3 regions of the Kitasatospora sp. NPDC101447 genome follow, and region 2 is predicted to be linked to each of the others. Evidence: riboswitches for the same ligand, from Rfam matches in the RefSeq annotation. Region 2 holds a riboswitch; each other region holds the start of a gene.
The links. Region 2 has a riboswitch for cyclic di-AMP ahead of ACIRST_RS30210 (M23 family metallopeptidase). Riboswitches for the same ligand answer to the same signal wherever they lie in the genome.

Region 1 (7,136 bases), on a different contig from region 2:
GGCCTCGGCGATCTCCGGGATGCGGTCGACACTGGTCTTGATCAGGACGATGGCGGTGATCACTGTTCGCGCTCCTTTGTGGGGTGCCGCCAGCGTATCGGGCGTCAGCCGGGCCGTCTCGGGGGGTGGCGGACCACCGTGCAGGTGTAGAGGAAGCCGGCCGAGAAACCGATCACGTGGACCAGGTAGGCCACCCCCGGGCCCGCCGAGTGCACCGACCACCACTGCAGCGCGAACCAGAGGCCGAGCACCAGCCAGGCCGGGAAGCGCAGCGGCAGGAAGAACAGCAGCGGGACGAGGGTGGTCACCCGGGCGCGCGGGTGGAAGCGCAGGTAGGCGCCCAGGACGGCGGAGATCGCGCCGGAGGCTCCGATGAGCACCCGCGTGCAGTCCGGCGAGTGCGCCTCCGCGAGCGCGAAGCCGTACGTGGCCAGGCTGCCGGCGGCCAGGTAGAAGACGGCGTACCGGGCCCGGCCCAGCCGCCGCTCGACGGTGGGGCCGAAGACGTGCAGGAAGAGCAGGTTGCCCAGCAGGTGCAGCCAGCCGGCGTGCAGGAAGAGGCCGGTGAGGGCGGACAGGGCCGGGTGCTTGCCCGGGGTCGGGGCGGCCGGGCAGCCGGGGACCGGGTCGGGGGCCTCGGTCAGCTGTTCGGCGGTGAGCGGCCGCCCGGTCAGCAGTTCGGCCGGCACGGCGCCCCAGCGCTGCTCGTACCGCTGCTCCGCGCAGACCCGGGCCGGGCCGGTGCCGTACAGCGGATTGAGCCCGGCGGCCGGGCCGAGGAGGAAGACCAGGGTGTTGACCGCGATCAGCGCGTAGGTGACCGCCGGGGCGGCCACCTCCGGCCGGCCGCCCCGCGCGGCGGTGTGGTCGGGGGCCGCGAGCGCCATGCGGCCAGCATCCCTCCGGGCGCCGCAGGTGACACGGCGGTTTACGGCAGGTGGACTAGCCCCGCTATTCCGCTGACCGGTGGTCGCGATGGTTGCCCCAGGCAATAGGCTTGGGGCGGGCATTCCCGCCTCCCGCCGCCGACGCCGGGGCTCCGGGGGGAGCGCCTAGCCCACGCAGGGACCACCCGAGAGGACCCCCGATGACCGTCCCCGCCCTGACTGCCGAGACGCGCTGGCGCTGCACCCTGTGCGGAAACCTCACCCGGTTCGACGTGACCCGCACCGCGCGGGTGACCGAGTTCCTGCACTTCGACCTGGCCGGCGACTCCAAGGTCGAGGAGACCGAGGTGCTGAGCGAGACCGTCGAGTCGGTGCGCTGCCGCTGGTGCAACGCCGTCGACCAGGTCGAGCTGGTGGCCCGTCCGGGTGCCGAGGGCGCGGAGGCCCCGGCCGAGCAGGGCTGATGCCCGCGGGTGTGGGGGGGGGGGGGGGGGGGGGGGCGGGGCCCCCCCCCCCCCCCCCCCCCCACACCGGACAATACGGAACAAGACGCACGGGGCGTGACGACGGGGGGTCGCGGCCGTACCCCGCCGGAGAACAGGATCGGAGCCGAGGACGTGGTGGACGCAGCGAAGGAGCCCGGCGAAGCGCAGGGGCTTCGGCCCGCTGCGCAGGCGCAGGTGCCGGACGCCGGGACGGGACCGGCGGAGGGCGCTGCGTCCGGAGCCGTCGACGCGGCGGCCGGCGGACCCGATGCCGTCGGGGCGCAGACCGCTTCGTCCGACCCGGCAGACCCGGCAGACCCGGCCGAGTCCTCCGACGCCTCCGGGGCCGCGTCGGAGCGCGGCGCCGAGAAGCTGGACCGGCCGCTGCCCGAGGGAGTGCGCCGACGGGTGGTCGGGCTGGCCTCGGACGCGCTGGGCGGACTGCCGCCGGGCGAACTCCCGCAGAGCCTGCGTCAGTACGTGAAGTTCACCCCCGCGCGGCGCGCCAAGTACGCGGCCACCGCGCTGGCGGCCGCGCTGGAGGCGGAGCCGGCCTTCCGGGTGCGGATAGCGGAGCGGCTGCGGCTGGGACAGCCGGACCTGGTGAGGGCGCTGGAGTCGGGCAGCGTCCCCGGCGCCGCCGATCCGATGGACGTCGCGGCCGCCGCCTACCTGGTGCGCTCGGCGGGCTGGAGCCGGCTGGTCGCCGAGGCCGGCGAGGAGGCCGAGCGGGCCGGCGCCGAGGACGCGGCCGCGGAGGCGACCCGGCTGGTGGAGAAGCTGCAGGCCGAGCTGGCCGAGGTGCGGGCCACCGCGCGGGCGGACCTGGACCGGCAGCGCGTGGAGTTCGAGGGCGTCCGGCGGGAGGCCGAGTCGCTGCGCAAGAAGGTGCGGTCGCTGGAGAGCGACACCCGCCGGGCGCAGGCCGAGACGCGTCGGGTGGCCGGGGAACTGGAGGCGGTGAGGGCCCAGGGCGCTGCCGAGCGCAGCGCGGCCGAGACCGAGGCGCGGCGGCTCAAGCACCGGCTCTCGGAGCTGGAGAACGCCGCCGAGCAGGGCCGCCGGTCGGCCCGCGAGGGGCGCAGCGTCGAGGACATGCGGCTGCGGCTGCTGCTGGACACCGTGCTGCAGTCGGCCCAGGGTCTGCAGCGGGAGCTGGCGCTGCCGGTCGCCCAGATCCGCCCGGCGGACCTGGTGGAGGCGGTGGTGCCGGGCGCGGCCTCGCCGCACGACGTGGCGCGGCGCGGGCTGGCCGAGGACGACCCGGCGCTGCTGGACCAGCTGCTGGCGATTCCGCAGGTGCACCTGGTGGTGGACGGCTACAACGTGACCAAGACCGGCTATCCGACGCTGCCGCTGGAGCAGCAGCGGATCCGGCTGCTGGGCGGGCTGGCGATGCTGGCCCAGCGCACCCAGGCGGAGGTCACCTGTGTGTTCGACGGCCAGGATCTGGACGTTCCGGTGATCATGGCGCCGCCGCGCGGGGTCCGGGTGCGGTTCAGCCGGACCGGAGAGACCGCGGACGAGCTGATCCGCCGTCTGGTGCGGGCCGAGCCGCAGGGCCGTCCGGTGGTGGTGGTCTCCGCCGACCGGGAGGTCGCGGAGGGCGTGCGGAAGGCGGGCGCGCGCCCGGTGGCGTCGGTGCTGCTGCTGAACCGGCTGGCGCGGCCCTGAGCGTCGGCCCGCTAGGATGACACCTGGTCAGCGCCGCGTCCACGACCGTGTGCGGGTGCGGTGAAGCCGGTGTGGTGAACGGGGTTCACGCCTTCGGGGGAGTGGCAAAGCGGATAGATCCGCACTAGGGTCTGGCGTCAAACCTATTTTCCGGTTCCTCATCCGATCGGGTGAGTCCGTTGGAAGAAGGAGCCGGTCCCTTGGCCTCCCACCGCCGTCCCAAGCAGCCGAGCCGCGCGCGGATCTCCGTGCTCACCGCTGCCGCTGCGACCGCGGTCGCCCTCTCCGCCCAGGTGGCCGCGCACGCCGCGCCGCAGCCGAACAAAACGGACGTCAAGGCGCAGATCGACCAGCTCCAGGAGGAGCAGGAGCAGGCGGCCGAGAAGTACAACGGCGCCAAGGAGCGGGCCGACCAACTGCGCAAGCAGGCCGACCAGCTGCAGGACCAGGTGGCCCGCGGCCAGGAGCAGATGACCCAGCTGCAGGGCGGCCTGGCCGAGGTGGCCGGCGACCAGTACCGCAGCGGCGGCATCGACCCGTCCGTCCAGCTGATGCTCTCCTCCGACCCGTCGGGCTACCTGGAGAAGGCCTCGACGGTCCAGCAGGCCAGCACCACCCAGGCCGAGGCGCTCAAGTCGCTGCTGGACGAGCAGCGCCGGCTGGACCAGGAGAAGACCGAGGCGGCCGCCGTGCTGGCCTCGCTGGACAGCACCACCAAGGACCTGAACCAGGCCAAGGCGGACGTCAACACCAAGCTGCAGGCCGCCCAGGACCTGCTGAACTCGCTCAGCGCCGCCGAGCGCACCGCGCTGAAGGCCCAGCAGGCGCAGGACGACCGGGCCTCGCGCGGCAGCGACCGGGTCGACCTGAGCAACCTGCCGCCGGCCAGCGGGTACGCCGCGGTGGCCGTCGCCAAGGCGATGAGCAAGCAGGGCTCGCCGTACGTGTGGGGCGCCACCGGTCCGAGCACCTTCGACTGCTCCGGCCTGATGCTCTGGGCGTACGGCCAGGCCGGCGTCTCGCTGCCGCGCACCTCGCAGGAGCAGGGCCACTACGGCACCGCGGTGCCCGGACTGGCCGCGGCCCAGCCCGGCGACCTGGTCATCTACGGCGGCGACATGCACCACGTCGGGATGTACATCGGCAACGGCATGGTGGTCCACGCGCCGCACACCGGTGACGTGGTGAAGGTGATGAAGGCCGACGCGATGCCGATCAACACCATCCGCCGGGTCTGACGGCCCGACACCCTCCGGGGGCCCCGTCCGGGCCCCTGTGATCCGCGCCACCTCCGACGGGGTGGCGTTCGGGTTTTCGACCGTTTCGCGAGCGGCGGGTGAGACCTGATCAGCCTTGCGTACGGTCGTGATCACCATCGGTCATTTTCACAAAAGAACTTGGGTAATCTTCCGTCTTTTTTCTGACAAGGATTTGAACCGATCACGGTTCAGTTACTAGGGTCGTGCTTCGAACCACCGCACTGTCGATCACCCAGCCAGGGTGGCGGCGGTGGTTACCGCCGAGTTCGCGAGGCAGCGGGGCAGGTCGAAGCGACTGCCCGACAGGGGAGCCCAGTGGTCGGGGGCGCTGCGGAGCGGAGCCGGGGAACCACGTTCCTCCGGGGTGAATCGGCGCCAGGTCGGCCGCTGGAACGGCCGTGAGGCGTCGTAGGGCATGCTTCCGGCCCGAACCCGTCAGCTCACCCGGTAGGCGGACGTAGGAAGAAGGAGCCCGCCTTCGTGGCGTCCCATCGTCGTCCCAAGCCAGCAAGTCGCGCCCGGGTCTCGATCCTGACCGGTGTCGCCGCCGCTGCCGTCGCCCTCTCCGCGCAGTCCGGCGCCCACGCCGACCCGCAGCCGACCAAGGACCAGGTCAAGGAGCAGGTCGACCAGCTCAACGAGCAGGCCGAGGTGGCGACCGAGCAGTACAACGCCGCCCAGGAGAAGCAGCAGACCCTGGAGAAGCAGGTCTCCGGCCTGCAGGACCAGGTGGCCCGTCAGCAGGCCCAGGTGACCGAGCTGCAGGGCGGACTCGCCGAGATCGCCGGGGAGCAGTACCGCAACGGCGGCATATCCCCGACCGTCCAGCTGATGTTCTCGTCCAGCCCGGACAACTTCCTCAACCAGGCCGGTGCGCTGAACCAGGCCGGTGACACCCAGAAGAACCAGCTGAAGCAGCTCCAGGAGCAGCAGCGCAAGCTCGACCAGGACCGCACCGAGGCCCAGGGCAAGCTCGCCGAACTGGAGTCGACCACCCAGCAGCTGAAGGCCTCCAAGGACGAGGTCCAGGCCAAGCTGAAGGCCGCCCAGGACCTGCTCAACACCCTGACCGAGCAGGAGCGCCAGGCGCTGCGCGCGGCCGAGGAGAAGGCCGCCGCCGACGCCAAGGCCCAGGCCGACGCCGCCGCGAAGGCGCAGCAGAACGCCGACCGCGCCTCGCGCGACAACAGCCGCACCGACCTCTCCACGCCGTCGTCCACGCCGGCCGGCAAGCTCCCGGCCCCGGGCAGCTCGCGCGGTGCCGCCGCGCTCTCCGCCGCCGCCTCCAAGGTCGGCAGCCCGTACGTGTGGGGCGCCACCGGCCCGAGCTCCTTCGACTGCTCCGGCCTGATGGTCTGGGCGTTCAACCAGGTCGGCGTGTCGCTGCCGCGCACCTCGCAGGAGCAGGCCCACGCCGGCACCCGGATCGGCACCGACCTGTCCCAGGCCCAGCCCGGCGACCTGCTGATCTTCTACGGGGACGCCCACCATGTCGGCATCTACGCCGGCAACGGCCAGGTGCTGCACGCCCCCAAGCCGGGTGCGTCGGTCCGCTACGAGGCCGTCACCAACATGCCGCTGAGCGGCATCGTGCGGGTCTGACCCCGTTCGGCTCCTCGCAGGCCCGGTCTTCCACCACGGAAGGCCGGGCCTGCGGCGTTGGCGGCTGCTCGGGCTGATGTCCGATTGAAGGTCAAATATTCGGGTCCGTAGGGGTTTGGACTCGCTTGCCCGGACTCGCTAACGTCTGCCACCGGACTCCCGCTCGACGGCCGCCCGCCACGGGCGGCCGCGGGGCCGCGCCGCAGGATTGGAGCCGCTGCCGTGCTTGTGCACCGCCGTTCCCAACTGCTCGCCCGTGCACTGGTGCTGACGGCGGCCGCCACCACCGCGCTGGGCGTGGCGACCGGCGGCGGCGCCCACGCCGCCCCCGGCAGCCCGGACCCGGCCGACCGCAAGGACGTCCAGGCGCAGGTCGAGCAGCTCTACGACGAGGCCGAGCAGGCGTCAGAGCAGTACAACGCCGCACAGGAGGCCCAGCGCCGGCTCCAGGGGGAGACCACGATCCTGCAGGGCGAGATCGCCGTCGCCCAGGACCAGCTCAACGAGCTGCGCGGCGACCTGGCGACCGTCGCCGGGGCCGAGTACCGCGGCGGCGGGATGACCCAGACCGCCCAGCTGATGCTGTCCCCCGACCCGGAGGGCTACCTCGCCCGCGCCCGCACCATGGGCCAGGCGTCGCAGCGGCAGCAGGAGACGCTGCACGAGCTGGTCACCCGCCAGCGCCGGCTCGACCAGCGGCGGACGGAGGCCACCGGAAAGCTCGCCGAGCTCGACCAGGCCCGTCGCTCGCTCGCCGACGGCAAGCAGCAGATCCAGCAGCGGCTGGCCAGGGCGCAGAAGCTGCTCAACGGCCTCGACGCCGCCGAGCGGGCCAGGATGACCGCCCAGGACGCCCGGGACGCCGAGCAGCGCGCCACCCGCGGCACCGACCGGCTGGACCTCGGCACCGCCCCGCCCGCCTCCGAGCGCGGGGCGGCCGCGCTGGCCGCCGCGGTGCGCATGATCGGCTCGCCGTACGTCTACGGAGCCACCGGGCCCCGCGCGTTCGACTGCTCCGGTCTGATGTACTACAGCTGGCGGCAGGCCGGAGTGACCCTGCCGCGCACCTCGCAGGCCCAGGCGTACGCCGGCCGGCGGATCGACCTATCCGAGGCGCGACCGGGAGACCTGGTGATCTTCTACCGGGACATGCACCACGTCGGCATGTACGCCGGCGGCGGTGTGATCGTGCACGCCCCCTACCCGGGCGCCAAGGTCCGCTACGAGAG
Region 2 (7,136 bases):
GCGGGCGGCGGGGGAGCGGCGTGCTGGGCGGGCCGGCTGGCGCGGTCGCGCCGGTGGCTGCGGCGGGGCAGCGGCGGTGGGGTGTCGCCGCCGACCGGGGCCCGGCCGGGTGGCGGGGTCTCCAGCAGGGGGTGGTCGGCCGGGGAGGCCGGCCCGGGGCCGGGGCTGAACGCCGGGTCGCCCGGCCCGAAGCCGGGGACGGTGGGCGGCAGCGGCTCGGTGAGCAGCGCGTTCGGCAGCAGGATGACGACGCGGACACCGCCGTACGGGGAGGGCGCCGAGCTGAGGGTGACCCGGAAGCCGTACTGCTCGGCGAGCCGGCCGACCGCGGCCAGGCCCAGCTGCGGGACCTCGCCGAGGCGGGAGACCTCCAGGGTGCTGCCGCCGGCGAGCGCGGCGGCGGCCTTGGCGACGGCCTGCTCGGGCATGCCGACGCCGCCGTCGTCGATCTCGATGACGGCGCCGTTGTGCACCGGCATCAGGGTGACGAACACCTGGGTGCTGGGCGGGGAGTAGCGGGTGGCGTTGTCCAGCAGCTCGGCGATCGCGTGGATCAGCGCCTCGGCCGCGGCGCCGACCACCGCGGTCTCGATCCGGCTGCGGACCACCACCCGCTGGAACGGCAGGATGCGCGACTGGGCGCCGCGGACGACGTCCTCCAGGGTGACCGGCTCCGGCCAGTGCCGGCCGGCCCGGGCGCCGCACAGCACGGCCAGGGTCTGGGCCAGCCTGGCCTGTTGGGCGGCCGCATGGTCGGCCTTGAGCAGGCCCTCCAGCAGCGCCGGGTCGTCGTGGGTGCGTTCCATCTCGTCCAGCAGCGCCTGCTGGTCGTGGGCCATCACCAGGATCCGGCGGGCCACGCTGAGGAAGGCGCGCTGGGTGGAGGCGGTGAGTTCCTGCTCGTGCTGGACGGCGGCCAGGTCCACGCCCCGGCGGGAGAGTTCGGCGGTGAGCTGTTCCTGGAGCCGGGCGAGTTCGTGCTGCAGCCGGTCGGCGCGGCCGCGCTGGGTGACGGACACGGCGTGGTAGCGCGCGGCGGCCACGAGGGCGAGGACGGCGAGCACGCCGGTTGCCGTTACTGACCACTGAGTCATCGTCACGCGGCGAATTCTAGGGTGATGATCCTACGAAGGTGTGAACGGATCTCGCCAAGTGACCGGATCTCGTCAAAATCAAGTCAATCCGCCCGCATTCCGGACTCGTTCGTCCCCGATCGCCCTCTGGGGCAAGCCCTCGGGGCGGCTCTGTCGGGTCGGCCGCCACCCGTCCCGAACCCGCCCGATGGCCGGTTCGCGCCCTGGGATGTGTGGGGCCTGTGTGCAGGGTGTCGCGAAAGCGGATCCTCGGGGCCGGCGGCGTCTTCCCTCGACGCCTCCCTCCGGCGTTTCCTCCGACGTTTCCCCCGGCGTTTTCTCTCGGCGTCCACCCGTCCTCCGTCGGGGCGCCGCGGGGGTCGGCCGGCTCGACGCCCCCGTGTCCGCCGGTTCGCCGGGTGCGTGGGCGGCCCGTCAGGCGGGCCAGGCGCGGAGGCCGGTGGTGAGGGTGGCGATGAGGCGGTCCTGGGTGGTGGTGAGGTCCTCGGCGAGCCGGAAGGCACCGGCGGTGCTGAGCGAGGCGAAGCCGTGGGCCAGGGAGCGGACGGTCCGGGCGGCGTGGATCGCCTCGGAGCCGTCGAGCCCGTACTCCCGCAGGACGGCGATGATCACGCCGACGAGTCGCGCGGCCGCCTCGGCGAGGTCGTCGTCGGGCTGCGGGGCCTGGGGGAGGGCGTTGTAGCGGTGCGGGTGCTCGGTGGCGTACGCGTGGTAGGCGCGCAGGACGGCCGCGACGGCGTCGTCCCCGCTGCGGCCGACCGCGGCGGCGGCGAGGCAGTCGGCCAGTTCCCCGGTGACCCGGACGGCGATCAGCCGCCGCAGTTCGGCGAGGCCACCGCTGACGTGCTTGTACAGCGAGGGGGTGGCGACGCCGGCCCGGGCGGCGACCGCGGCGAGGGTGAGGGCTTCGGTGCCCTGTTCGTCCAGGAGGGCGATGGCGTGGTCGACGACCTGGTCGGGGGTCAGTCCTATGCGGGGCATGGTTTCGGGCTTCTCTCGTGCGGGAGTCGGCGGTGGTCGGGCGGTGGTCCCGCCGTGGTCGGCCTGGTGGCCGGCCGGTGGTGGGCCGGTGGCGGGCCGTGGCGGGCCGTGGCGGGCCGGGTGGACCGGCGGTCGGGCGGTCAGGCGAGTTCGGCGAGGAAGGGCAGCAGGGCGTCCGCGGTGGCCTGCGGGTCGTCGGCCATCGGGTAGTGCCCGGACCCTTCGATCATCGCCTTCCGCGCGCCCAGTGCCGCGACCTGCCGGTCGGCGACGAGCTCCGGCTTCGGGAAGTCGGGGTCCTTGCTGCCCATGACCACCAGCGCCGGGCACCGCACGGCGGCCGTCCAGCCGACCGGCGAGGAGTTCCCGGTGACGTACCCGCGGGTGGCGGTCTTGCGGCCCGGGGTGCGCAGCGCGGCGACCAGCCCGTCCACGTAGGCGTCGAAGTCGGCGGGCTTGGCGCCGGGGAAGGCCATCCGGCGCAGGTAGAAGCCCCAGAAGGCGGGCCAGTGGACGAGCGCCGCGCCCATCAGGCCGAGGACGCCGCGCATCAGGGCGCCGGGCTGCGGGTTCTCGACGAAGGCGTCGATCAGGACGATCCCGGCGACCCGCTCCGGCGCGTCCCCGGCGACCTTGACGACCGTCGCGCCGGTGTAGGAGTTCCCGGCGAGGACGGCGCGCTCGATGCCGAGGTGGTCGAGCAGGGCGAGGACGTCGTCGGCGATGGCGGCGGGGCCGTAGTCGTCCCAGGCGATGGACGACTCGCCGAAGCCGCGCAGGTCCATGGTGACGACCCGGTGGCCGGCGGCGACGAGCAGCGGGCGGAGGTGCCGGTACGCGGCGCGGCTGTCGAGCATGCCGGGCAGCAGGACGACGGGGGTGCCGTCGCCCTGCCGGGTGTCGTCGAAGGCGATCCGCCCGCCGGGGAGGGTCAGGTACTGGGTGTCCGGGGTGATGGTGGCGTTCATGGTGGGCCTCCTCGGTCCTCCGCTGCGGGCATCGGCGGTGCTGCCGATAGCCATAAAGCTAAGGCTAATAGCCTTAGCCGTCAAGTGCTCGACCGCGGCGGAGGGAGAGGGGGGTGTCGGGCGGCCCGCCTCAGACCCCCTCGACCTTGAACGGGTCGTGCTCGCTGAGCAGCTTCTCCAGCCGGGCCTGGTCGACCCGGCTGACGATCTCGTTCGTCTCCTGCCGGTCCCGGACCACCTTCGCCAGGGTGAACGCGGAGCTGACGGTGTAGAGGAGGCCGATCCCGAGGAACGCCCGGGTCCACCCGCCGACCGGCAGGTAGGCGATCCCGACGGCGAGGGCCGTGCCCGACAGGGCGAAGGAGAGGATGGCCTGGATGTAGTAGGCGGCCGTCGTGCGGTTCTGCATCGGTGCGCTCATGGCGTCAGGATGCGGCCGTCCGGCCGGGCCGCACATGAGTAGGAGTACTCAGATGAAGTGCTCGTGTCGAAGGGTCGTTCGTTGACGTCCTATCACTCGTTCCACGGCCGTCCCGGACGGATGGCTTGGAATCAGAGCGTCCTAGGATTAACGTTTGATAACGCAGCGCGGTTGTCAACGCCGTACCCAGACGGCACCGTGCGCCGTCGCCTAATCCCGCCGGCCGGCCTCCGGGCAGGTCAGGGAGCCGGGGAACCACGTTCCTTGGGGTGAATCGGCGGGGCCCCGGCCCGGCCGTAGGAGACCTTCCTGCTCCGAACCCGTCAGCTAACCCGGTAGGCGCGAAGGAAGGAAAGGAGCGCGCCTCCGTGGCGTCGACGCACACTCCGGCACACCCGGCCGGCCCCGCAGCCGGTACCCAGCTCCTCGACCACCCCGGTGCGGACGGCCCCGAGGCCCTCGGCCCGGAGGCCGAGACCAACCGGCACCGGATGCCGCGTCAGGTCCGCGGCACCTCCCCGCTGCTCGGCGTCACCGCCGTCGCCGCCACCCTGGGCGCCACCGGCTTCGCCTCGGCCACCCCGGCCGCCGCACCCGCCGTCGAGGCCCCGGACGAGACGCCGGTCGCCCTCTCCGCCGACCCCGGCCTCGCGCTCGCCGCCCGCATCCAGCAGCAGGCCGACAGCCAGCGCACCGCCGCCGAGGAGACCGCCCGCGTGCAGGCCGCGCAGGAGGCCGAGGCCAAGGCCGCCGCCAAGGAGGCCGAGGCCAAGCGCGCCGCCGAGGAGGCGGAGGCCAAGCGGGCCGCCGCCCTCACCCTCCCGGTGAAGGACTACCGGCTCTCCGCCCACTACGGCCAGAGCGCCCGCTACTGGGCCAACCTGCACACCGGCCTGGACTTCGCCGCCGACACCGGCACCCCGGTCTACGCGCTCGGCCAGGGCACCATCACCTCGGCCGGCTGGTCCGGCTCCTACGGCTACCGGATCGTCGAGACCCTGCCCGACGGCACCGAGATCTGGTACTGCCACCTCTCCTCGATCATCGCGGGCTCCGGCAAGGTCACCTCCGGCCAGCAGATCGGCAAGGTCGGCGCGACCGGCAACGTCACCGGCCCGCACCTGCACCTGGAGGTCCGCCCCGGCGGCGGCGCCCCGGTCGACCCGGAGCCCTGGCTCCAGCAGCACGGCCTCAACCCGTAACGGACACCCGGAGGCCCGTAGCGGCCTCCCGGAAGCCCCCGGCCGCACGCGGCCGGGGGCTTCCGGGTGCCACGGCGGCTACTCCTCGGCGGGCAGCTGCGCCAGGTAGGCGTCGATCTCCTCCTGGCCCGGCTCCGGCGCCAGCTCCGGGAACTCCGCCACCAGCAGCCGCGGCAGCCCGGGCACCGTCCACTCCCCGAACAGGTCGAGCGCCGCGTCGACCGCCGCGTCCTCGAAGTGCCCGAAGTCCCCGGCCAGTTCGTCCGGCATCGGGCGCCCGAGCGCGGTCAGCTCGGCCAGGTTGCGGTAGCTGCGCCGCATCAGGCCCTGCTCCAGCAGCCGCCGGGCGCCGTCCGTGGCCATGCCGACCGACAGCACCCGTCCCGGTCCCCAGCCCTGCTCGTCCGGCTCGTCCAGCCAGCCGGTGGGCACCAGCGCCTCGTACGCGGCCAGCCGCTCCTCCTCCGCCAGCCCGGCGAAGCCGGTCAGCCAGTCCCGCACCGCCGCCCCGTCCGCGACGTCCACCCCGTGCGCGTGCAGCAGCAGCGCGTACAGCCGGGGCCAGGTCACCAGGTCGGCGCGGCGCAGCAGCCCGGCCGCGACCTCGCCCTGCCACTCGGCCTCGGCGTGCAGCCGCTCCTGGCGCTTGGCGTTGAGCCGCCGGGCCGCCCGCTGGTGGTCGATCAGCAGCCGGACCGCCTCGCCGTACGCGAGCGGGTCCTCCTCGGGCGCGGGTTGGACGTACAGGTGGAGGCGCTCGTACAGCAGGTGCTCCACCGCGTCGGAGGTCAGTTCGGGCCAGCCGTCGTGCATCCTGCTCTCGCCCAGCTCCAGCAGCGCCAGCACCGCGTGCAGCGGCCCCTCGGCCACCGGCGTGCGGCCCTGCTCGGCCGCCCAGGCGAGCAGGTCGGCGGCCCTGGTGCGCGGGGCGAGCCGCAGGTCTTCGTCGTTCATAGTCCGAACGGTAGCCGCCGGGGGCGGGTAGGGTCGGCAGCCATGGTCCCCGTACGACTCACCGGCCCCCGGCTGGCCATCCGCGAGTACCACCACACCGACGGCGACGTGGACGCCCTGCACGCGCTGTTCGGCGACCCGGAGGTCACCCGGCACCTGCCGTTCGAGCCGCACGACCGCGAGACCTGCGCCGACCAGATCGAGCTCTACCTGGAGGAGGCGATGGCCGAGCAGCGGGACACCTACCGGCTCGCCGTCACCAGGCTCGCCGACGCCGAGGACCCGCGGGACGCGACCCCGATCGGCCAGGCCTCGCTCACCCTCGGGGAACACGGCGCCGCCGACCTCGGCTGCGTCCTCGGCCGCGAGTTCCAGGGGAGCGGCCACGGGCGCGAGGTCACCGCCCTGCTCTGCGACCTCGGCTTCGGCGTCCTGGGCCTGCACCGGTTGACGGCCCGGGCCGAGGCGGCCAACGCGGCCGCCGCCACGGTGCTCACCGGGCTCGGGTTCCGGCCGGAGGAGCGGGCGCGGCAGGACCGGCTCCCGGGCGGCGAGCGGTCCGGCTCGGACCACTACGTGCTGCTCGCCGACGCGTGGCCGGGCCCGGCCGACCGCCGTCCGGCCGAGCGGCGGCCCGAAGGAGCGGGGGGTTAACCCCACCTCCGATCCGCCAGGCCTCCGGATGCCCCGGGCCCCGGCCGTTCGACCAGACTGGACGACGTCAGGGAACGCGAACGACCGTCACAACGAAGGGCCGGGGGCCGGGAGATGAGCAGCAGCCGAAGCACACTGGACCACGAGTTCGACGTCCTGGGCGGGTACGACGCCGACCCGCGTCCCGACCGGGCCCACCGGACGGAACAGCCGCCGGCCTTCCTGGCGGCGCCGTTCTCCGCGCACTACTACCGCGAGATCGGGTACGTGCTCACCGGCCTGCCGGTGGCGATCGCCGGGTTCGCCGTCGCGATCACCCTGTTCTGCCTCGGTCTCGGCACCTTCGTCACCGCCCTCGGCCTGCCCGTCCTGGCCGCCCTGACCGTCGCCGGCCGGGGCTTCGGCCGGCTGGAGCGGGCCCGGGTGCGCGGCATGCTGGCCCTGGACGTCCCCGGCCCGAAGCCGGCGCGCCGGGTCCGCCCGGGCAGCTGGGGGGCGATCACCGCGCGGCTGGCGGACCCGGCGGGCTGGAAGGCCGCGCTGCACCAGGTGGTGATGTTCCCCTGGGCGATCTTCAGCTTCACCATGACAGTGGTGTTCCTGCTGGTCGGCTGGGCGATGGCGCTCTACCCCGTCTACCACTGGGTCTTCCCGACCTTCACCGACTGGCGCGGGTACCAGGTGTTCGACTACACCGACAGCCACCACGTGCGGCACGTCTACTACATCGAGGGGGTGTGGCAGATCGCCGCGGTCTCGCTGGTCGGGGTGGTGCTGGTGTTCCTCACCGCGCAGCTGGTCCGCGGTCTGACCAACGTCAACCGGGCCGCCGCCCAGGGTCTGCTCGGCCGCTGAGCCGGTA
Region 3 (7,136 bases), on a different contig from region 2:
CCGGGCGATGTAGTCCTCGTGCGCCTCCTGGTAGGCGGCGGCCAGCTCCGGGTCCTCGGCGAGCCGGGCCGTCTGGTCCTTCATGACGCCTTCCGCCTCCAGGGTGCCGATCAGCGAGGCGGCCTTGGGGCAGGTCAGGTAGTAGAGCGTCGGGAACGGCGTGCCGTCGGGCAGGCGGGGAGCCGTCTCCACGACGTCCGGGTTGCCGCACGGGCAGCGGTGGGCCACGCCGCGCAGGCCGCGCGGCACCCGGCCGAGCTGGGCGGCGATGGCCGCGACGTCGGCGTCGGAGACGGCGGGGTGGTTCTCAGTGGTCATGGGGGGAGGTGTCTCCAACGGGGGACGGTGGGAGCGAAAGGGGGGTGCCGGGGGCCGGCGCGGCGGTGTCGGCGGCGTCGACCGAGTCCCAGATGCTGGTGTACCAGGGCTTGGCGGCCGTCGCCTGACCGGCGGCCACCCCGGCGGCGGGGGCGCCGGCGGCGGACGAGGAGGGCTTGGCGGAGGCCTGGCCGGCCGGATCCACCGCGATGTACGGGGTCTCCCCCGGCACCGCGTAGTGCAGCCGGGCGCGCGCCTGCGCCTTGACGTACTCCGGGTCCTGCCAGCGGGCCCGGTCCCGGCGCAGCTGCTCGACCTGCCGGCGCACCTGGTCGGCCTTCGCCCGCTGGGCGGAGATCTCGGCGCGCTGGGAGATGAACTGCCGCGTCGGGTAGGCGAGGATCGCCACCAGCGAGCACAGCACCAGGACGAGGACGGTCGCCCGGCTCGTGAACCGAGGCCGGGCCGCCAAGCCCGGGATCCTCCAGCCTGCCATCTCCCGTATCCCCTCCTGGTCGCGACGGTGCCCCGCCGTCCACCCTACGGGGTGAACGGCGGGGCACCGGTCAGGCTTGCGCTACCGGGAGCGCTCGGCCCTCGTGACCTCGCGGTCTCAGCCCTCGTGCTTGAAGCGCGGGAAGGCGCCGCGGCCGGCGTACTCGGCGGCGTCGTCGAGGATCTCCTCGATGCGCAGCAGCTGGTTGTACTTGGCGACGCGCTCGGAGCGGGCCGGGGCACCGGTCTTGATCTGGCCGCAGTTGGTGGCGACGGCCAGGTCGGCGATGGTGACGTCCTCGGTCTCGCCGGAGCGGTGCGACATCATGCAGCGGTAGCCGTTGCGCTGGGCCAGCTCGACGGCGTCCAGGGTCTCGGTCAGCGAGCCGATCTGGTTCACCTTCACCAGCAGCGCGTTGGCGGTGCCGGTCTCGATGCCCTTGCTCAGGCGGGCCGGGTTGGTGACGAACAGGTCGTCGCCGACCAGCTGGACCTTGTCGCCCAGCTTGACGGTCATGGCCTTCCAGCCGTCCCAGTCCGACTCGTCCAGCGGGTCCTCGATGGAGACCAGCGGGTAGGCGGCGACCAGCTCGGCGTAGTACTCGATGAGCTCGGCAGCCGAGAGGGCCTTGCCCTCGAACTGGTAGGCGCCGTCCTGGTAGAACTCGGAGGCGGCGACGTCCAGGGCCAGCGCGACGTCACGGCCGGGCACGTAGCCGGCCTTCTGGATGGCCTCGGTGATCAGGTCCAGGGCCTCGCGGTTGCTGTCCAGGTTCGGCGCGAAGCCGCCCTCGTCGCCCAGGCCGGTGGACAGCCCGCGCTCCTTCAGCACGCCCTTGAGGGTGTGGTAGACCTCGACGCCCCAGCGGACGGCCTCGGAGAAGGACTCCGCGCCGATCGGGGCGATCATGAACTCCTGGATGTCGACGTTGGAGTCCGCGTGCGAGCCGCCGTTGAGGATGTTCATCATCGGGACCGGCAGGACGTGCGCGTTCGGGCCGCCCAGGTAGCGGAACAGCGGCAGGTCGCTGGCCTCGGAGGCGGCGTGCGCGACAGCCAGCGAGACGCCCAGGATGGCGTTGGCGCCGAGCGAGGACTTGTCCGGGGTGGCGTCCAGGTCCAGCATGGCCTGGTCGATCAGGCGCTGCTCGGTGGCGTCGTAGCCGACCAGCTCCGGGCCGATCTGCTCGATGACGGCGAGGACGGCCTTCTCCACGCCCTTGCCGAAGTAGCGGTTCTTGTCGCCGTCGCGCAGCTCCAGGGCCTCGAAGGCACCGGTCGAGGCACCCGACGGGACAGCGGCACGACCCGTGCTGCCGTCGTCGAGGCCGACCTCGACCTCGACCGTGGGGTTGCCGCGGGAGTCGAGGATCTCACGGGCTACGACGACATCGATGGACGGCACGAGGCATCTCCTTGCGGAAGCAGGGTCCCACTGACGGTGGCGCTGTCGGCGGGACGATTGCGGAGTCGTTACGGACCAGAGCCTAACCGCCCGGGCTCTCCAGGCCACGTCGGCCTCGGTCCCGTCTCAGCGTGTGGCCCCGCTACCCACCGGTAGTTCACCTGCTTGTCCCAGCTTGTCCCACCGGAGCGGGCGAATGCGGACGAAGGGGGCCGGCCGGACCGACCCCCCGTCACGCGTGTCGCCGGTGCCGCCAGGGACACGTCGGCTCAGCCGAGGTGCAGCACCTGGCCGGGCAGGATCAGGTCCGGGTCGCCGCCGACGGTGGAGCGGTTCTGCTCGTACAGCGCGTGCCAGCCGCCGGACACGCCCTGGGTGGCGGCGATGGTCGACAGCGTGTCACCGGCGTGGACGGTGTAGTCGTGGCCGGTCTGCGCGGCCGGGGCCGGCTGCGCGGGGCGCGGGGCCGCGTGCTTGGGGACGTACTGCTGCGCCGACTGGTCGACGGGCTTCTCGGCCTGCACGGGGGCGGCGTGCTTCGGGGCCTGCTTCTGGACGGGCTTCGCGGCCGGCTTCTCGGCGGGCTTCTGGACCGGCTTCTCGGCCGGCTTCTGGGCCTGCCGCTTGGGCGTCTGCTGCTGCGGGGCCGACTGCGGCTTGGAGTCCGAGGAGGTGTCGACGGACGCCGGGGCACCGCCCTTGGTCAGGCCGGCCTTGACGGAGCAGACCGGCCAGGCGCCGGGGCCCTGCGAGGCGAGCACCTTCTCGGCGATCGAGATCTGCTGCGCCTTGCTGGCCTGGTTGGCCTGCGCCGCGTACGAGGTGCCGCCGTACGCCTTCCAGGTGCTGGAGGTGAACTGCAGGCCGCCGTAGTAGCCGTTGCCGGTGTTGATGCTCCAGTTGCCGCCGCTCTCGCACTGGGCGACGGCGTCCCAGGTGGAGACCGGGGCGGCGGAGGCGCCGGTCGCGGTGAGGAGCGGCATCGCGAGTCCGACGCCGGCCACACCGGCGACGGCGATGGCCTTCTCGGTCTGGGTGCGACGACGGTGACGGCCGGTTCCAACGAACAGCATGAAGAGGTCCCTCTCCGCACGCCTGCGAGGTGAGCTGTCGGGTTCGGACCGGGAGGTGGCCCGGCCGCCGTACGCGGAAACGATTCCGCTCGGGCGGCTTCACCCCAAGCCGTGGGGACGGCAACAAACCTGGTTCCCCCGCCCCTGCCCAGGGTTCTGGTCGGTTTCCCGTGACGCGGCGGGCAGGATTCGGCGTTCCGCGCACGAGGTCCGCAGCTGCGAACTCCAGGGAGAGTAGACAGATCTTCAGACCGATCACAAGCTCATATCCCGGACATCACACAGAAATTACGGCACGTGTCCGATCGCCTACCAACGGCGCCACTATGTCGGCATTGATGGGTTTTCACACCCCGCCGGGAGCCCGCCGGGCGACGTTCCATCAGCACGCCGCCCGGCGTTCCGCCACCTCGCGTCAGTTCGCCGGGGGCGCGGAAGGAGCGTGCGGCGGCGTATGCGGGGAGCGGCTCTCCGGAGTGAATTCGACCGGGAGTTCCCGCAGGCCACGCATGATCAGACCGCCCCGCCAGCGCAGATTCTCCGGGCTTTCCGCGAGCTGCAGATCGGGCAGCCGGGAAAGCAGCGTGGCCAGTGCGGCACGCCCCTCCAAACGGGCCAGCGGAGCACCGATGCAGTAGTGGATGCCGTGCCCGAACCCCAGGTGCGGATTGTCCGTCCGGGCCAGGTCCAGGGTGTTCTCGTCCGCGAACCGGGCCGGATCGCGGTCCGCGGCGGCCAGCACCACCAGCACCGGATCGCCGACCGGGATGTCCACCCCGCCGATGGTCACCGGACGCGTCGCGAACCGCCAGGTCGCCAGCTCCACCGGCCCGTCGTAGCGCAGGAGTTCCTCGATGCCCGTCTCCAGCAGCGCGCTCTCCCCGCGCGCCACCGACTCCTGCAGCAGCCGGCGCTGGCCCGGGTTGCGCAGCAGCGCGTACGTCCCGTTGCCGATCAGGTTCACGGTCGTCTCGAAACCCGCGAAGAGGAGGATGAAGGCCATCGCCGCGGCCTCGTTCTCGGTCAGGTGCTCACCGTGGTCGCTCGCGCGGATCAGGCCCGAGATCAGGTCGTCCCCGAGGTCCGCCCGCTTGCGGTGGATCAGCTCCAGCAGGTACGCCCGCATCCGCTTCACCGCCCGCCCCACGCCGCCGCGTTGGCCGCCGCCGTGCCGGATCATCATCCCGGCCCAGTCGCGGAAGTCGTCCTGGTCCTCGGCTGGCACGCCCAGCATGTCGCAGATCGCGTAGATGGGGAGCGGGAAGGCGAACTCGTGGATCAGGTCCGCCGAGCCGCGCTGCGCGAAGCCGTCGATCAGCCGGTCGGTGAGCTGCTGCACCCGCGGCTCGAACTCGGCCACCCGGCGCGGGGTGAACGCCTTCGACACCAGGCGGCGCAGCCGGGTGTGGTCCGGCGGGTCGATGTTCAGCAGGTGCGTCATCAGGTCCGCCTGCCGCTCCCCCGGAATGCCCACCCGGCCGGTGCGGTGCGCCTGCTCGCTGTGGTGCGCCGGGTTCTTCGACAGCCGGGCGTCCGCGAGCGCCTGCCGGGCGTCCGCGTACCTGGTCACCAGCCAGGCCTCGACACCGCTCGGCAGCTTGGTGCGGTGCACCGGGGCGTGCTCGCGCAGCCAGGCGTAGGCGGGGTACGGATCGGCGGCGAACTCCCAGGTGAACAGCTGCGGAGCGGCGGCGTCGGGCTGCGGCGCGGTGGCCTCGGGCTGCGGAACCTCGGCCTCGGGCTGCGGAGCGGCGGCGTCCGACGGGGTCGCTGCGGGCCGGGCGGGATCTGCGGGCGGGGTGGCGTCGGACGGGGTGGCTGCGGGCCGGGCGGGGTCGGGCTGAGCTGGCATGGGTCGACCGTATCCGCTGGGTGCGCTCCCCCCTCCGCCGACGGCTCGCGACCCCCGTGACAACGGCGTACGACGGGCGCCCCAACACTCCGTGGACGACCCGTGGACGGTCCGTGGACAGCTCTTGGACAGCTCTTGGCCGGACGGCGGGCGTGAGCCTGGTCACCTGAGGGGTAATCCCTGTTGCGGAGGGTCAGGTCGTGCCTACGATCCTCCGCAGTACGCGTGGGCGCCGGTGCGGTGTCGCCCACAGGGAGGAGCAGACCATGCGGGTCAGCGGGTCAGTCGTCGTCATCGCGGTACTCGACGGCGGGTCGGGCGCCGACCTCGCCCGCCGGTTCTCCGCGGCCGGCGCCGCCGGAATGCTGATCGCCGACCAGCACGTCGGCATCGCCGAGGACCTCGCCGCCGAACTCGACCGGCCGGGCTGCCCCGTCGTCGGCGTCTCCGGCGACATCCGCCGCCCCAGCGACGTCGCCGCCCTCGTCGACACCGCGGAGAAGCACCTCGGGCCGATCGACCTGTTCGCCGTCGCCGGCCCGGACGGCGAGCGGATCGTCTCCCTCGCCGAACTGCCCGACCACCTCGACCTGGAACGCCTCGCCGAACTCGTCGTCCTCGTCGGCGAAGCCATCGGCGAACTCGTCCCGCCGCAGCGGCGCCCGGTGGAGAGCACCGCCACGGCGGCCTGAGCGCCTACTCCCCGTCCGGCTTGAGGCCCTCGGCCGCGCGCACCGCTTCCCGGTAACCGCGCGCGGCCGAGCGCAGCGCCGCGTCCACGTCCACCCCTGCGTCGTGCGCCCGCTGCGCCACCGCGAGCAGCAGCCGGCCCGCCGACTCCGCGGTCAGCTCGGCCGGCAGCTCGTACGGCTCGTCCGGCACCCCGGAGAAGCCCGACCGGCGCACCCGCGACACCAGCTTCGCCGCGTACGCCAGCGAGGGCAGCCCGGCCGGCACGCCGTCCAGCACCGACTCGCGGTCCGCCTTCTCCGCGGCCTTCAGCTGCTCCCAGTTCGCCTCCACCTCGGCGGCGCCCCCGGCCTCGACGTCCCCGAACACGTGCGGGTGCCGGTACATCAGCTTCTCGACGATGTCCCCCGCCACGTCGTCGATCGAGAAGGCCCCGGTCGGGTGCTCCTCGGCGATCCGGGAGTGGAAGAACACCTGGAGCAGGACGTCCCCCAGCTCCTCGCGCAGCGTGTCGCGGTCCCCCTCCTCGATCGCCTCGACCAGCTCGTACGCCTCCTCGACCAGGTACTTCACCAGGCTCTCGTGCGTCTGCTCGGCGTCCCACGGACAGCCGCCCGGCGAGCGGAGCCGGTCCATCACCGTCACCAGGTCCAGCAGCCGCGCCCCCGGCAGGTCGTACGAACCCGGCAGCACCTCGATCTCCGGCACCTCACCGGCCCGCTCCACCGCGAGCCGCGCGAGCGCGTCCGTCAGCCCCGGATCCCCGTCCGGACTGCCCAGCCATACCGTCGCCCCGGCCCCGGCGGGCTGCTCGGTCAACAACCGCGCCAACGCGGGCGCCGAACCGGGCGCCACCACCTCCACCGCGACCCCGGCCTGCCGGACCGCCGCCACCTGCGGATGCCCCTCGTCCGCCACCAGCACCCGCCCCGCCGCCCGCAACGCCTCCCACGCCGGCCACGCCAGCAACCCGGGGGCCACCCGGTGGGTCGTGGTCAGCAGAATCAACTTGGCACCGGGAACATTCGTCGTCACACCCCGAACCTACCCGCCCACCGCGGCCACCTGCGGCCCTCGCCCCACCCACCCCACCCCTCCCGGCGACCCGGGTAGGCGCGGGGCGACACACCCCGCCCACCGGAGTCGACCAGCCCGACGGTCGAACGGCGGAGCCGGGCCCCCGTGCTCCCCCCTCCCTGGCAACGACACCCCGAGGCGGCCCCGCGCAGCCCGACAACGGAACCCAGCCCACCGGACTCCCACCCCCAGGCGTACCGCCGGAGCAGGCGCACGCAGCGCCCTA

Region 1: it holds a riboswitch for cyclic di-AMP, as region 2 does, so the genes downstream of both, ACIRST_RS13500 (NlpC/P60 family protein) here and ACIRST_RS30210 (M23 family metallopeptidase) in region 2, are expected to answer to the same signal.
Region 3: it holds a riboswitch for cyclic di-AMP, as region 2 does, so the genes downstream of both, ACIRST_RS39790 (transglycosylase family protein) here and ACIRST_RS30210 (M23 family metallopeptidase) in region 2, are expected to answer to the same signal.

Annotation. Positions count from the first base shown of each region.
Region 1 covers NZ_JBIWNL010000007.1:222,057-229,192, forward strand. The annotation lists gene ACIRST_RS13475 (Lrp/AsnC family transcriptional regulator) at 1-63, opposite strand, end outside; gene ACIRST_RS13480 (rhomboid family intramembrane serine protease) at 105-887, opposite strand; gene ACIRST_RS13485 (hypothetical protein) at 1,088-1,351, shown strand; gene ACIRST_RS13490 (NYN domain-containing protein) at 1,745-3,046, shown strand; gene ACIRST_RS13495 (NlpC/P60 family protein) at 3,247-4,284, shown strand; cyclic di-AMP (ydaO/yuaA leader) riboswitch at 4,622-4,775, shown strand; gene ACIRST_RS13500 (NlpC/P60 family protein) at 4,786-5,907, shown strand; gene ACIRST_RS13505 (NlpC/P60 family protein) at 6,130-7,136, shown strand, end outside.
Region 2 covers NZ_JBIWNL010000027.1:86,199-93,334, forward strand. The annotation lists gene ACIRST_RS30190 (ATP-binding protein) at 1-1,094, opposite strand, end outside; gene ACIRST_RS30195 (TetR-like C-terminal domain-containing protein) at 1,509-2,075, opposite strand; gene ACIRST_RS30200 (alpha/beta fold hydrolase) at 2,216-3,043, opposite strand; gene ACIRST_RS30205 (YiaA/YiaB family inner membrane protein) at 3,174-3,464, opposite strand; cyclic di-AMP (ydaO/yuaA leader) riboswitch at 3,662-3,820, shown strand; gene ACIRST_RS30210 (M23 family metallopeptidase) at 3,833-4,666, shown strand; gene ACIRST_RS30215 (hypothetical protein) at 4,745-5,620, opposite strand; gene ACIRST_RS30220 (GNAT family N-acetyltransferase) at 5,663-6,274, shown strand; gene ACIRST_RS30225 (sensor domain-containing protein) at 6,389-7,129, shown strand.
Region 3 covers NZ_JBIWNL010000054.1:40,937-48,072, forward strand. The annotation lists partial or broken gene ACIRST_RS39775 (DUF501 domain-containing protein) at 1-336, opposite strand, end outside; gene ACIRST_RS39780 (septum formation initiator family protein) at 308-790, opposite strand; gene eno (phosphopyruvate hydratase) at 932-2,218, opposite strand; gene ACIRST_RS39790 (transglycosylase family protein) at 2,488-3,291, opposite strand; cyclic di-AMP (ydaO/yuaA leader) riboswitch at 3,297-3,463, opposite strand; gene ACIRST_RS39795 (cytochrome P450) at 3,707-5,143, opposite strand; gene ACIRST_RS39800 (SDR family NAD(P)-dependent oxidoreductase) at 5,410-5,835, shown strand; gene ACIRST_RS39805 (MazG family protein) at 5,840-6,868, opposite strand.